DNA from 2 places in the Peribacillus sp. NPDC097225 genome. Region 2 is predicted to be linked to the other one. Evidence: riboswitches for the same ligand, from Rfam matches in the RefSeq annotation. Region 2 holds a riboswitch; the other holds the start of a gene.
The links. Region 2 has a riboswitch for preQ1 ahead of ACIQXH_RS15305 (QueT transporter family protein). Riboswitches for the same ligand answer to the same signal wherever they lie in the genome.
Positions count from the first base shown of each region.

Region 1: linked by a shared signal. The riboswitch ahead of ACIQXH_RS04405 (VUT family protein) and the one ahead of ACIQXH_RS15305 (QueT transporter family protein) in region 2 are both predicted to bind preQ1.

Region 1 is NZ_JBIWDJ010000001.1:888,162-895,626, forward strand. It holds gene ACIQXH_RS04370 (aldo/keto reductase) at 1-582, opposite strand, end outside; gene ACIQXH_RS04375 (hypothetical protein) at 843-1,139, shown strand; gene ACIQXH_RS04380 (CAP domain-containing protein) at 1,180-2,319, shown strand; gene ACIQXH_RS04385 (anti-repressor SinI family protein) at 2,690-2,842, shown strand; gene ACIQXH_RS04390 (DUF421 domain-containing protein) at 2,947-3,648, shown strand; gene ACIQXH_RS04395 (alpha/beta hydrolase) at 3,715-4,455, opposite strand; gene ACIQXH_RS04400 (hypothetical protein) at 4,812-4,967, opposite strand; gene ACIQXH_RS04405 (VUT family protein) at 4,957-5,517, opposite strand; PreQ1 riboswitch class I at 5,570-5,612, opposite strand; partial or broken gene queE (7-carboxy-7-deazaguanine synthase QueE) at 5,766-6,489, opposite strand; gene queD (6-carboxytetrahydropterin synthase QueD) at 6,482-6,952, opposite strand; gene queC (7-cyano-7-deazaguanine synthase QueC) at 6,952-7,465, opposite strand, start outside.
Region 2 is NZ_JBIWDJ010000005.1:52,327-59,791, forward strand. It holds gene ACIQXH_RS15285 (YcnI family copper-binding membrane protein) at 1-249, opposite strand, end outside; gene ACIQXH_RS15290 (copper resistance protein CopC) at 270-1,898, opposite strand; gene ACIQXH_RS15295 (ATP-binding protein) at 2,224-3,855, opposite strand; gene ACIQXH_RS15300 (TVP38/TMEM64 family protein) at 3,963-4,622, opposite strand; gene ACIQXH_RS15305 (QueT transporter family protein) at 4,735-5,220, opposite strand; PreQ1 riboswitch class I at 5,227-5,271, opposite strand; gene ACIQXH_RS15310 (YbaK/EbsC family protein) at 5,435-5,944, shown strand; gene ACIQXH_RS15315 (hypothetical protein) at 6,046-6,861, shown strand; gene ACIQXH_RS15320 (DUF3892 domain-containing protein) at 7,020-7,316, opposite strand.

The DNA.
Region 1 (7,465 bases), on a different contig from region 2:
AGACCAAGCTTCCAATTGAATGCCTTCTTGTCGGCAAAATGCCAGCAATTCCCTTTGAGTTAAGCGCGGATGACATTCAACTTGATTGACCATTGGCTTCACTTCTGCCTCATTCAATAAATCCTTCAGATGGTGGATTTGGAAATTACTTACCCCGATCGCTTTTACCTTTCCTTCTTTATAAAGAGTCTCCATTGCTCTCCAAGCTTCTTTATATTTCCCTTCGACTGGCCAATGAATCAAGTAAAGATCAAGATAATCCAAACCTAGCTTCTTTAAGCTAGTCTCGTAAGCAGCGAGTGTCGATTCATAGCCTAGTTCGGAATTCCAAACTTTTGACGTTACAAACAAATCCTCCCTTGCAATGCCCGCTACCTCTAGACCTTCGCGGATTCCTTGCCCTACTCCCTCTTCATTCGCATAAATGGCTGCAGTATCAATGCTACGATACCCGTGTTTAATGGCTACTTTGACTGCATTCACCAACTCTGGACCTTCCTCCACTTTAAATACACCTAAACCGAACCAAGGCATTTCGATGCCATTATGTAATGTTGTTGTTGCTTGTAAACTATTGACCATAATCAGAAACCTCCAATTTTTATTATCCACTATAAGAAATGTCTACTGCTTTTAGGCATCATCCACCCCACCATCCATTATGATATATTTTAGTAGTAAAATACAGTAATGTACTTTAAAGGATAAGGCGTATGGTGATTTTCAGCACCGGGTATGTTGAGCGAGAAACTGAAAATTGACAAAGGAAGGAACCCTTATGTCCCGTGTAGAAAACTATATACAGCGGGGGAACATTAGGAAATGATTAATAGGAGGAAAACATGAGAGTACTATTTGAGTTAATCCGGATTCTTTTATTATTCGGTATTATCGGCGCATTGTGTTCCGTTCTGTTAGAGAATGTGTATCAGAGTTTCGGAATAGATTATAATCAGTATAGCTACTTCGGTTCTGTGGCCATACTTATATTATTGTTTGTTTTATATAGAAACAAGTTACAATTCAGTGGGTGGTACAAAGGGAAAAAAGAAAAGCTGCCAAAAAGGGTTACCCAGGTCCTTTTCTTATTCTCCATCATATTGTTATCTTTACCTCCCCTATTACAGTTTATGAGCTAATCATTGGGAACGTAATTATATGTGAGTTGGGGTGAACGATGTGCGGAGTGTGATTAATCTATTGATTCTCTTTCTTCTTCTCGGCGGATTTTGGTATGGGTATGGAAAAGACATTCAGGAGTCGGGATTAAAGGCGGGAATCGGATCTTTTGCTACAGATGTTCGCTCCCTCTTAACCAAACCTGAAGTATCAAATGCCATTGAAAAACTGAATACCGGAGTCAACCAGTTGATCGGCAAATTGACGGATACAGTCGATCAAGCAAGAGATGAGGAACAAACCGAAACGAAAAAGGTGGATAAACCTGACTTGAAGGCCCCTGCTGAATCCTCCTTTTCGGTCCGTAATATCGAGCTTGGCGACACAAAGGAATCCGTCGAAAAGCAGGCAGGTGAGGCCAAACGCCATTCCCTGAACGAATATGGAGTAGAGTGGTTTGCCTATCATGAAAATTATCAAAATTTCTTCATGGTGGCCTACGACAGCAAGAATAGAGTCGTCGGTCTCTATACAAACCAGGATTTGATTTCATCCAAGCAAGGAATCAAACGAAGTACACCCAAAGAAACGGTGACGGAAAAATTAGGGAAACCGATAACAAAACTGCTTAAAGGAAATGTATATTACCAGATTCAAAGCAATGGAGAATATGATACGTTCAAGATGGATAACAGCTTCGTCACGATTTTTTATGATAAACACGAGGATAATACAGTCACATCGATCCAAATCATCAGTGCAGGTCTTGAACAGCAAAAAAGCACCTATTTTGCCCCCTCCAGCCCGGAGCTTAAAAAGGGCTTTGAATATCAATTATTCGACTTGACCAATGCCTCAAGGGTCAATCATGATCTTTCCGTCCTGTCATGGGATAAGCAAGTGAAATTGACAGCCCAAGATCACAGTAAAGACATGGCCGTCAACCAATACTTTAACCATACTAATCTTGATGGGGAATCTCCCTTCGATCGGATGGAAAGTGACAAAATCACTTTCCGCATGGCCGGGGAGAACCTTGCCGCTGGTCAGAACAGCAGTATCTTCGCCCACGAAGGCTTAATGAATTCCATCGGTCACAGGGAAAATAAATTACAAAAAGACTTTTCTTCACTCGGAGTGGGCGTCGCGTTTGAGGAAGATGAAAAGCCCTATTACACAGAAAACTATTTAAAAAGATAAGCCACTTTACATGCCGTAATCAGGAAAAGCCTGATCGGCTTTTTTTATTTTCTTTAATATTCTGTTAATTCTGTATTTTAACTTGACTCCTACTTTATCACTGTAAGATAATACATAAGAGTAATAACATGGAAAATAATCAGGATAGCAGCCACATCACTACATAAGAAAATGAGTAATCACACTCACGAACAAAGACCCCATTTTCGAAAAGCCTATGAATAGGGCGCCCTGACAAAAACCATCCGGAAAGTCACATAGAAGAAATTAAAAATACGAACAGCACCAAAACCCAAGAAGTCATTTTACTCTCTAACTAGCGCTGTTCTGAGTAAATAAAAAATCCAAGAGGTAGATTGGGAGGGTGATCATGGAATCCGGGAACAGATTGAAACAGGAGCAACTCGACAAAATATGGCTGGCACTTATATTGGAAGCCAAAAGAATTGGCCTAACGATAGAACAGGTCAAGAAATTCATCGAGAAGAACTCAAGTGACGAGCCTGCCCAAAAAATTCGTTAAAAAAGTGGACTTCCAGGAGTCCACTTTTTTTTCATTTTTACATCTAAATCATTCAAACGCTCATACTAATTCTTAGATAACAAAAACCAAGGACGTGAGCTTAGATGGATTTTTTCTACAGCCAAGAAACACTTACTACCCTTCAGTGGATTTTGAGAGCCATCATATCATTCTTTTTTTTACTCTTTGCGGTTAAATTGATGGGGCGCCGGGCCATTTCTCAGTTAAGGTTGATTGATTTTTTAATGGCACTGATCATTGGAAATATTCTTGCCCACCCATTATCTGATGAACAGTTAGGCTTAAAGGGACCGATGATCACGTCTGTCGTACTAGTTATTTTATATATAATCAGTGTATTTGTGAGTCTTCATTGGGGCAGACTCCGGAATTTTTTTGAAAGCCCTCCTTTGCCTCTTATAGAAAACGGACAAGTCATCCATAAAAACTTAGTCAAAGCACGAATTTCTATCGATATTATTTTATCCGAATTAAGAAAGGCAAAAATTGAAGAAATTCAAAAAGTTGCTTTGGCATTTTGGGAACCTGATGGGACTATTTCGTTCTTCTTACTTCCCCAATACCAATCAGTGACCCCTGGTGATATAAAGTTGACCACAAAGCCATTTTCTTTTCCTATAACCATTATTAAGGAGGGAAAGATTGATTTTCACGAATTAAACCGAGTGGGTAAGGATGAAGGATGGCTGAAAAGGAAAGTAACCATGTACAATGCGGACATAGCCGATATTTTATTGGCAACTATCGATACTAACGGGAACGTGAAAGTGTTCTTATACAGCTGAATTTCATCAGACAGAAGATTTTAATTTAAGAAAAGGCCACCAAATTTAACTGGCGGCCTTCCCACTTTACCAAATCAAGTTATTTAAAAAACGATGCACATCTTCATAAACTTGCTCCCGCTCTTTCCCCAATGTGATGATATGCCCTGATTGCTCATACCATATCAATTGCCTATGTTGCGTATCGACATCATTGAAGATCATGGGTGCACTTTCCGTATAGTCGGAATCATCCAACCGGCCCTGTTGAACAAGAGTCGGTGCTGTAATCAAATCTAAATTTTCGCTTGTATCTTCTATGATATGCAAAACGTCTTTCAACGAGTGCATAGGCTCTTTTTCTAACCGTTTAATTTCTGCATCGATTTGGTCTGGGTCTTTGCCTTCGAATTTTTTGTAGGCCTTGGCATAACTGATCATACGATTATGTAATCGACTCACGTCTCTCCCTTTCATCGGGGCACACATGGAAACGACACCTTTCACAGGGAATTCCGTTCCCACTTTTAAAGAGAAGACCCCACCGAGGGAAATCCCGACCACGGCGATATCCTCGTACCCTTCTTTTTTAAGGAAACGGTACCCATCCACTACGTTTTTCCACCATTCCTTTGGACCTGTATGGATGAGCTCCTCAGCTGGCAATCCATGACCTTTATATAGAGGTGCGTGGCAGGTATAGCCGCGGTCATTGAGATAACGACCCAACTTCTTCATATCTGCTGTGCTTCCAGTAAATCCGTGAAGTAAGAGAACTGCTCTCTCTCCACCTTTGTATGTGAATGACTCAGGTGCAATGACTTTCATACTATCTGCTCCTTTTCCTCAAGTTGTATATATTGAAATTTCTGATAAAATCATTAACTATTTAAAGTAACCCTCTTTACCCCGATTATAGTACCTATGCCTTACTTAGGACAAGTGATGCGGTCCGAAGGACATTTTACTATGACTGGTTTTATTTAGCAATCTAAATTTTCCTTTTTTTAGTTCAGGAATGATATCTCTTATATTACGAGATATGTTAATAAAAAGGGACGTAATCCATACTGTAGCTTTGCCCTTCTTAGTATCGATAACCTCTTTTGACTTATTCGCAGTGATCCGCATAGGAAATCCATCTAATTTTCTATAAGAAAAACCCGTTTAACAACGGGTTTTGTTTACTCGCATTCTCTCGATTCTAGCTTATCAAGGTTATGCTTTCTGTAGTTGGCACAAGAAAGCTTCAAGCATTCTCCTTGGACTTGCGGACCATATTTCTCGCGAAAAGCCTCCAAGCAATAGCACTTATCTTCTTCTTTAGTATCATCCATCAAGCGCATTCCCTCCATTATTGATCCGCTTATCAAGCCTTACATGGATTTTCCCCAATAGAATGGCCCCCATTGACTGAATGACCGTTTTGACAATAATCTGACCAACAATCGCGGCGGGTACAGAGGACCACGGCAAGATGTTCGCCCCCAGTGGACTAAGCCCAATCACCACAAATATTGCGGAATCGAAAAATCCTCCAACTACCCCTGAGTAAAATACCCTCCAACTTAATGGTAGCTTCAATCGAGTATATATTTCCGTATCTGCCGTTTCCGCCACCACGAATGAAAGGGCGGAAGCAAATACGATTAATAATGTATCGCCTATCAAGAATGATACACTGGCTGATAAAAGTAATGCCAGGATAATGCACAGATAAGTCCTTGCCCTGCCAAATTTATTTTGAACTAAATCACGGAAGATGAAGGTCCCTCCGATCAACAATGTTCCCATCGGGATGATGAACATACCAAATTGCAATGGCATAAAAGCGGCTGTGACCACATTCGCGGTCACAATGGACAATAAATACAATAGAACTCTTAACATTTCTTACAATCTCCTTTTATAGGAAAAAACAGCACCCTAAGAAAGAGTGCTGTTCTCCTTAGTTTTTTTGAGAGGGTAGCTAGAACCTCTTCCGCCTCAAGCGGATTATCTTTTTTCCTTTTTCATCTTATCTTGGATACGGGAGTAAATCAAGGATAAAAGTACCCCCTCGCGTATATAAAAGTAAAGAACATATAATAGAAGAGAAACGGCATTTAATAGAAAGTATGACCTCCCCATCCTTTTCCTTACACGCCCCGTTTATTTCCCCAGATATACGTGTGCAGCTGGGGGAGCACCTTCACATCATTCAGTTCGTCATCGGCAATCACCCGATTAATTAACTGTTCATATTTTCCCAACAGTTCACTGACCAGCTGCCGATCGTCCGTCGTCACGCTGTCATCATTGCCTACCTGCAGGTAATAAGGAATGCCTGGATAGCGCGCATGTACAGTCTTCGCATATTGATAATCAGCTTCATCAAATACGACAATCTTCAAAGAGATTTGATTTTCATCCCTTCTATTGGAAAGCTTAGATAGGATATCATCAAGCACTTCAAAATCGGTCTTCATCCTTGAACTTGGCGGTTTTGGTGATATCGTCAGTTCATCAATATCGAGAAACCAATCCTGCCACCGGCTACCTTGTGTCTCCACGCCAATTCTGATGTTCTTCTCTTTTAAAAGGGTGATTAACTCAGCCATATTCTTCAAGAGGCCGGGATTGCCCCCGGATATCGTCACGAAGGAGAAACCCTTGCCTCAGTTTTAGCTCCTCCCATATTTCTTCAGCTGTCATGTGGACGATATCTTCCTTTCCTGTCCCATCCCAAGTGAAGGCGGAATCACACCAAGCACATGAATAGTCGCACCCAGCTGTCCGGACGAACATCGTCTTTTGCCCGATGACCATGCCTTCCCCTTGAATGGTCGGCCCGAAGATTTCCATGACGGGCAGCTTACTCACAGTCCATCCACTCCCGTCTTGCTTCAGCATAACTCGTCGACGTTTCATAAAGACGGACAAATTCAACCCTAGCCCCTTTATAGTCCTTGTTTTGCAGGGCATCAGCCATCTTTTCATAAATCCAGACGACGATATTTTCAGCTGTTGTATTCATAAGTGGCAGCGTTTCATTCAAATAGCGGTGGTCAAGATGAATGTCGATTTCTTTTTTCCAGATTTCTTTGATGTCGCCAAAGTCGATCATCAACCCACGGGAATCATTATAGCCGCTTATGCCAAAAATGACTTTATACGTATGGCCATGCAGATTCTTGCATTTCCCTTCATAATCATGAAGATGATGAGCTGCATCAAACGTGAATTCCTTGCTCACGAGCACCCGTCTTTGATGATAGTTCAATTGATTACGATGAATGTCCTGTTCTATTTTTTGAAGCTTATCGACAATCTTGAACCCATACATTATAGGTTCACCTGCCGTCTAATCACATAGTCATCCAGACCCCTTTTTCGAAGCTTGCATGCCGGACACTCCCCACAGCCATCGGCTATGATTCCGTTATAACAAGTCAGCGTCTTTTCACGAACGAAATCAAAGGCACCCAGTTGATCCGCCATTTCCCATGTTTCTTCTTTATTCAGCCACATAAGCGGCGTATCTATAACAAAAGACTGATCCATCGAGAGATTCAAAGTGACATTCAACGATTTAATGAACACATCCCGGCAGTCTGGATATCCGCTAAAGTCCGTCTCACAAACACCGGTTACAATATGCTTCGCCCCAATTTGGCTTGCAAGCACTCCTGCGAATGACAAGAACAGTAAATTCCTTCCCGGTACGAATGTAGACGGTAACTCCCCTTCTTCCCCATCCGCCACAGCAATGTCACTTCTCGTCAACGCATTCGGCGCCAACTGGTTCAACAACGACATATCCAGAACATGATGCGGGATGTCCAGTTCCTTTGCAATA
Region 2 (7,465 bases):
TTTATCCTTTTCCGTTGTCACTTTCCAATCGGGGACTGGTTGGTAACTTGAAAAGGTGATGCCTTCAGGAACCTTTAAGGCAACCTTCGTGGTAGATGATTCTTTTTCAACCGGAACTTTCAGTGTATAGGTTTCCCAAGCTTCAGGTGCTGAAGAGCTTGGGTTGACCGTAACATGGGCATTTGCAGATCCAGCAAAGAGGAATAGAGATGCCAATGCACCGATAATTAGCTTTGTACCATTTTTCATGTTTATTTCTTCCCTTCTCATTATGAGTTTCCTACTAATATTACAAAATCCGCATCAATAGAGTGGAGTTCCTTCGTTAAACCATGAACTTGAATCTTCCATTTTCCTGACATGGTTATAAGCGACTTGGTTTTGAATATACCCTTTTCTTCTTCCTGAAGGTGCAATTTTACTTCCCCTGTGTCTTCATCTAAAGGCTCCATGACCACTGTAAGCTGTTCGATATCTGTATAAGGGATGCCCTCATTATTTATTAACTCCACTTGAATGAGGTTCTCACCGATTTCATTGGGGGTCACCGATAAAGTTACTTGATCATTATTTTCAGTCATTTCCGTTTTCTCTACAGGCCCTGGAGAAGACTTGGCTGTCTGAACATTTGTTAAAAGAGCAGCAATAAGGAGAATGATGATTCCCAGGCTGAATTCTATTCCAGTACTGAGGCCCAGCTTCTTCGTTTTTCTTTTCCCACGGAGTAAATGAAATGCCCCAAACCCTAACATGATGGACATAAGTCCGATTTTCCCGAGTAATAATTGTCCATATGTCGTATTTAGCAATGAATGAAGAGTTGGGACATGTTGAAAACTACTGTAAAGTCCGCTGACGATCAGGACAATCACAAAGAGAACGGCCCATGAGGAAAACTTCTGTATGATTGACCAATAAAACGTTTTTTTATCAACATCAGTCAGCTTCGGATTATAGGACTTTGGAAGAATTATCAGTATAGCCAATAAACCGCCTAGCCATAATGCCATGGACATTACATGGAGAAAATCCATAGATACAGCCAGGTATTGATGAGTTGTATCCATGGTATGTCCGATTAAGGCCTTGCAAACCATCAAGGCAGATATAAGGATAAAGGATGTTAGGAGAGAAACCTTGTTGAAGTAATTTCTCCATATAGCCAAAATTGCCACAAGTAAGGCAATTAGCAACACCATTTCTATCATCCAAATATTTCCGAATTGGGTGGTCTGTAATACTTCTTTTAGGTAGATGCCATTGAAAGCATGCCACCAACCTACATCAGCGTCAATCGTAACTTTTAAAGGTAGACTCAATAGAATGGAAATCGCCAGTCCGGTATAAGATAGCCAGATATAGCGTCGGGCCCTATTGCTGATTTGATCAGGAGTAGGGCGTTTCACCAATGATAAATAAAAAAAGAGTGCACCAGTAAGAGCGGCAAAACAAAGATATTGAAGGCTTTGCAGGACTATTTGTGTTGTACTTGGAAAGCCTGCATGTTCTTCGCCGATCAGTTGATCGGATGGGATGTTGGATTCCCCATATTGAAAGGGAATTGTACCTTTGATGGGGTGACCATCACTAGAAACCACTCTCCATTTAATGATATAAACCCCTTCATCGAAAGAGCTTGACCATGTAGCTTCAAGGGTATTCCCTGAAACTTGGATATCTTGAAGTGGGATCTCCTTCCCCTCTTTGCTGTACATGGCAAGTGAGTGAAAGGAAGATTGTATAGTTTCACTGAATTGAATGCTGATCTTTTCAGGTATAGTATCCAAGCTCTCATTTGGGCTAGGATTCGAGCTCAAAATGGATGCATGGCCAAAGGCCGTTACCGGTAAGATAAACAAGGCAAGTAGACTGACGAACAGCCATATGTAATTCTTCATTTTGTTGTGCCAGCAACCTTTCTTAGTACTTCTATGAACTAGTATAAAATGAAAATGTGAAATAACAGTGAAAAAATGAAGAGAATCTCTCTACATTTTCTTGATCTATAAGCTAATTATTCTATTTCCTATTATGCATCATTAAGAAATAATTAAGCTTACCATGGTACTCTGACCTTACCATATTACAGGAAATGTAGGGGGGAGTACGTTGAAAAAGATAAAAAAAGGCGAGAAGGTGATTTTAGCCGGTTCAATCGTTGTATGGGGACGTTTACTTATATCCCGAACACAACAAAATAGGACAAGTAAACAAGTACTTATCCTATTTATATATGGGCAATTCAATTTTAACTTCGGTACCATGGTTTAGTTTGCTACTAAAGTGTACTTTTCCTTGGTGCGCTTCGATAATTCGGCAACTTACGGTCAGACCAAGCCCAGTCCCTTTTTCTTTAGATGAAAAAAAGGGCTCCCCGAGATGTTTCATGCGATCTTTCTCGATTCCACAGCCATTATCCTTGATTGTAATGGAAATGGAATGGCTAATATGCTCAATTTCTATTGAAATATGGGATGCTGTTGCTTCCAGAGCATTTTTGACCATGTTGATGAATACTTGTTTCAGCTGGTTTGCTTCGCATAAAATAAGCGGTATGTCGTTTTTCACATTGATAGAAATTTGAGCGGAAGAAGAATCGGCTTCTACAAGAAGCAAGGCTCTGACTTCATCCATCAATTCTACAATTTGATTTTGACTGAACATGATTTCCTGAGGCTTTGCTAGGACAAGCAATTCGCTAACGATTAAGTTGATCCGGTCTAATTCGCTAAGCATGATGGTGTAATATTGATCATGGGGTTGGTCGTTTTTTTTCAGGAGTTGAACGAACCCTTTTAAGGACGTTAAAGGATTACGCACTTCATGAGCAACACTTGCTGCAAGTTCACCGATGATCGAAAGTTTCTCGGATTTTCGTAAGCGTCTTTCTGTTTCACGAATTTGTGTTACGTCTTTTGCATACGTAATGATACCGGCTAATTCTTTGCCCACTAACATAGGAACAAAAGTACAAGAAAGTAAAATGGAATTCCCGTATTTGGTAACAAACGCTATATCTTTTCCTTTTTTAATCCCCTTCTGATTTTCCACGACATATTGACAGGAAGATTGGATGAGCTCTTTAGCTTCTGCGGAAAAATCCAAATCTATAAAAGGGTCCCCTTGAACCTCACCTTTACGAAATCCAGTGACGGTTTCAAATCTTGGATTGACGTTTATGATGGTTCCTTTCAAATCAAGCATTAACATGGGGGAAGGGTTGTGATCAAACAAAGATTTATAACGCTGTTCACTAGCAAGCAATTGACTTTCCGCGGTAATTCTTTCTGAAATATCCCTACCTATGACTACTAACCCTTTTCGTGAACCATCTTCATGAAATAATGGGACTTTGATGGTATCGAAGGTCTTAAAATGACCGTTTGGCAGTGGAATATTCTCCTCACAACGCGTAATCTTCTTCATTGCCCATGTTTCTTGATCGGAATCTTCACAGTAAATCAATGAATCTCTGTAGAATTGGGAGTACTCGGCAAGCTCGCTATCTTTTTTTCCTTTATAGTCCACATTCTCCAATTGGAATAACTGAAGTCCAAACGTATTCGATTCTAGCCATCTACCTTCTCCATCCTTAAAATTCACAAAGTCTACCATTGAGTTAATAAGGGTACTTCGAAGTTGTTCTTCTTCTTTTAGTTGTTTGAACTCTTCTCTTTTAGATAAGTAGAGAAATAAAATCAAACCGATTAATAGGACAAAGATGAACCCTTCTGCTCGCTGGAGTTGAAGGAACGCCTCTTTAGTATTCAAGGAATTCATTAAATAGTAATTGAAAACAAGTAATGTGGTCATTCCAGAAAGAATGTAGATTACTAATATGATACGTCTCGGCATATGGGTCTCCCTGAATTCTCCGACATTTCAAAGCTGAAATACATACACATTTTAACAAACTATTGGCTGAAAATATACGATTCCACACAAAAAAACAGGCAGCAAGGTTACCTGTTTTTCTTAAAGAGTGATAGGTTCTTTTTTTTCTTGAAGCGCTTGTAGATAAGGAAAAAGGTTAAGAGCAGGAAACCGAGTACAATCAATGTATATTGATTCATCTCTACGGAAAGAAGTCCATATGGAATTAAAGAGAGAAAGAAGAAGTAGATGAGATTGCCTAATGCTGTTGCCATTAAGAAATCTTTGAAGGTGACGGAACTAACTCCAGCTGCAAGGTTTATTAAACTTGTCGGTATGAAAGGGAAAATTCTACCGGTAAAGACATACATAAACCCATGATCCTTGACGGAATCCTGCCAGTCGGTACCCATCTTTCTTAAAATCAATGACTGGAACCAGTGCCTGGCAGCATAGAAAATGGTTCCTGACGCGACCACGCTTGTTAACCAACTCCATAGATACCCGAATGCAAAGCCAAAGATCGTTACATTAATTGTTAAAAGTAAAATCAGGGGGATGACAGTAAAGGAGTTCTGAATGATCATCAAAACGAACGTCACTACAAAGGTAAGAAGGAGATTTTCTGTCAATATGGCTATCACGGATTCCAAGTCGCTATTCCAAATCATCGTGAATAATTCTGAATTTAGCCCGATGAATGTTACTACAATCAGAAGGACGAGTAACATCAGTATTTTTTTCTGCAAAAAGTCACCACCATTTATCAATTTTTTTGAGTATGGTTGAAAAAAAGAGCCGCTGCATGTAGCAGACAGCTCTTTGGATATAGAATGTTCTTTTACTTTATGCACAGTGAGTTCAAAGCAACTTTCCAAATTGAATTCTTTTATTCATCATATAAATGATGGGTGCCCCGATCAGTAGGACGAGGAATTCCCCGGCTGCTGTTGTTGCCCAACTTATTAAGAATGGCAATCCTAAGACTAGATTCAATTCTATGGCTATTAGGAACATCGTAACCGTGAATATGATGATGGTCATGGCCATTCGACCCTTAATGCCCGTTATGAAACGGGAAGAAAAGATGACAAGCAATAAGGCTATCAGAGATTGCCCGACCCCAAAAATCAAGTCATATGCCCCTAACTGTGAAAAGAAAAGGTTCGATATGAACACACCGACGACTATGCCGGATATATATTTCTTATTAAATACAATAAGATGATTCAACATTTCGGGAATGCGGAATTGAAGCACCCCAAACATAATCGGCTGAAGCACGAATGAGACAGCGATATAGATGGCAGCCAATAGACCATTTATCGCGAGCGTACGAATATTCATTTTTTTCTCTCCCTAGTTTTTTATCGTGGGATGGTTACGAACCACGTTAGGCTTTTGCCCGAAGTTTAATAGTATCGTATTTTGGCCTCTTTCGTCAATTTCAAGATTTTATGCGAAATATTGAATATTTAGAATAAAGGAAAGAGATTTTGCTTTACTATAGTGAAGAATGGTACGATTCATAAAAAGAGTTAAAGGAAAGGGATGAAAGTAAATGTCAATCGAGAGTGTTAGGGCCCACTTTAAACAATGGAACAGGGAACATGATGTGATGGAATTCAAAACATCTAGTGCCACAGTAAACCAAGCTGCGGAGACAATCGGGGTTATACCCGCGCGCATTGCCAAAACGTTGTCATTTAGGGCAGAAGGAGACCAAGCAATTTTGGTCGTGGCCGCTGGAGATGCGAAAGTCGATAATAAGAAATTCCGGAAAATGTTTGGGTTCAAGGCAAGGATGTTATCTCCAGAAGAAGTTCTTGAACAGACCGGACATGCAATCGGGGGTGTCTGCCCATTTGGATTGGCAAATGAACTGGATGTTTACTTGGATGTTTCGATGAAACGGTTTGAGACAGTTTTCCCGGCTTGCGGGAGCGCGAACTCAGCCATTGAACTTTCACTCGGGGATTTATTTCAATTCTCAAAAGCAAAGGACTGGGTAGATGTTTGCAAGGACTGGGAACAAGAAGTGAATGAAGATATGCAGAAACATATCATTTGAATGAAGGAATAAAGTCCACTTCATGTGGACTTATTTCTGATAGTGGGGAGTTATTAGGTTCTAATGAATTAGGATAGAATGCCAATGATGGAGGGTCATGGATGTCCAATGTAGAGTACAAAAACAATAATAGTAGTTATCACAGTCTTAAAAATCTATATGAGGAAAATATCACGGTCAGAAGCATAGCCCAAGAGTTTGAGTTTTGTGGAAAAGATGAATCGGCCATTGATATCAAAAATGTAATGGAGGAAAAACACTTTGATACATTGGCCGTGAAAGACCAGGGGGAAATCGTTGGTTATATCGATAGACATGAACTTGGCGAAGGGAACATTTCGGATTATATGAAGCTCTTTTCCCCAAGGGAACTTGTATCGGATTCAACGCCCTTGATCCAATTGTTAGGCATTTTTAAGAAGAAAACGAGGGTATTCGTGTTAGAGAATAATTCAATCAAAAAGTTAATCACGCATGCCGACCTCCAAAAACCACCAATCAGGATGCTGATTTTTGGCTATATCACTTTATTGGAAATGAGACTTAGTGATATTATCATGCATCGATTCGGGGGTGAAAGCTGGTATCCGATGATTAGTGAGGATCGTCTACATAAGGCAAGTGAATTATATGAAAGGAGAATGGAGAAAAATGAGGAGATTAATTTAATTGAATGTCTACAAATTAGCGATAAATTCGACATTATTCATAAAGATAAAGAGTTGAGAACATTTTTTCAAATCCCATCCAAAAGTAAAGGGAAGAAAGATGCCAATGCCATCAGGAAGTTACGGGATAAGATTTCGCATGCTAATGAACTTGGGATGGATATGTCTTGGATTGAAATCATAGAAGTGGTCGAAATCTGTGGCCGCTTGCTGGAAATCTCTGAGTCCTATCATTATGAATGGGGGTAAACAGATAGAAGGATTGGAGAAAAAGGGAGAGTGCTGGTTGCTCCATTTTCAATATCCCGGAAAACCTTGAGGAAGTCGTTAGGAGAACCTGTTAGTATGCGGTTCTTTTTTTGTTGCGGAAAAAAGCTGCCTGAATGGAAGGCAGCTTTTCTCGGTCTTTAAAATTCAGGCAGTTCATCCAGATTATTTTCTTTAATGCCATCAGGCTCACTTCGCAAAATGTCCCGACCATATTTATGAAAGACATCTACGTTTGCGAGTGCACCAGCCTTGGCTTCTGAAAGAGCGGTGGGATAGTCCAGTTCCCTTCCGGTATTTGTCTTGATGGCGATGATATTATCCTCTTCATTCTTCCGTACGGCGACAATTTCTTCTTTGTCGTTCCCACCTTGTTGGTTCGCTTGTGGCGTTCCTTGTTGTTTGTAGGATTCATAGGCTTCTTCAAATGTGTCCATTGTACACCTCCTCTTTATAGGGTGAACCATTTTTCCAGCAATATACGAACTGGTTTTCGTCATCATTGAGCCGGATTTCTGTCATAATGGGCCGAATTTTCGGCTAGGATTTACGTTTGAACCTAACTTGATTGGACTTTTCTGTTTGG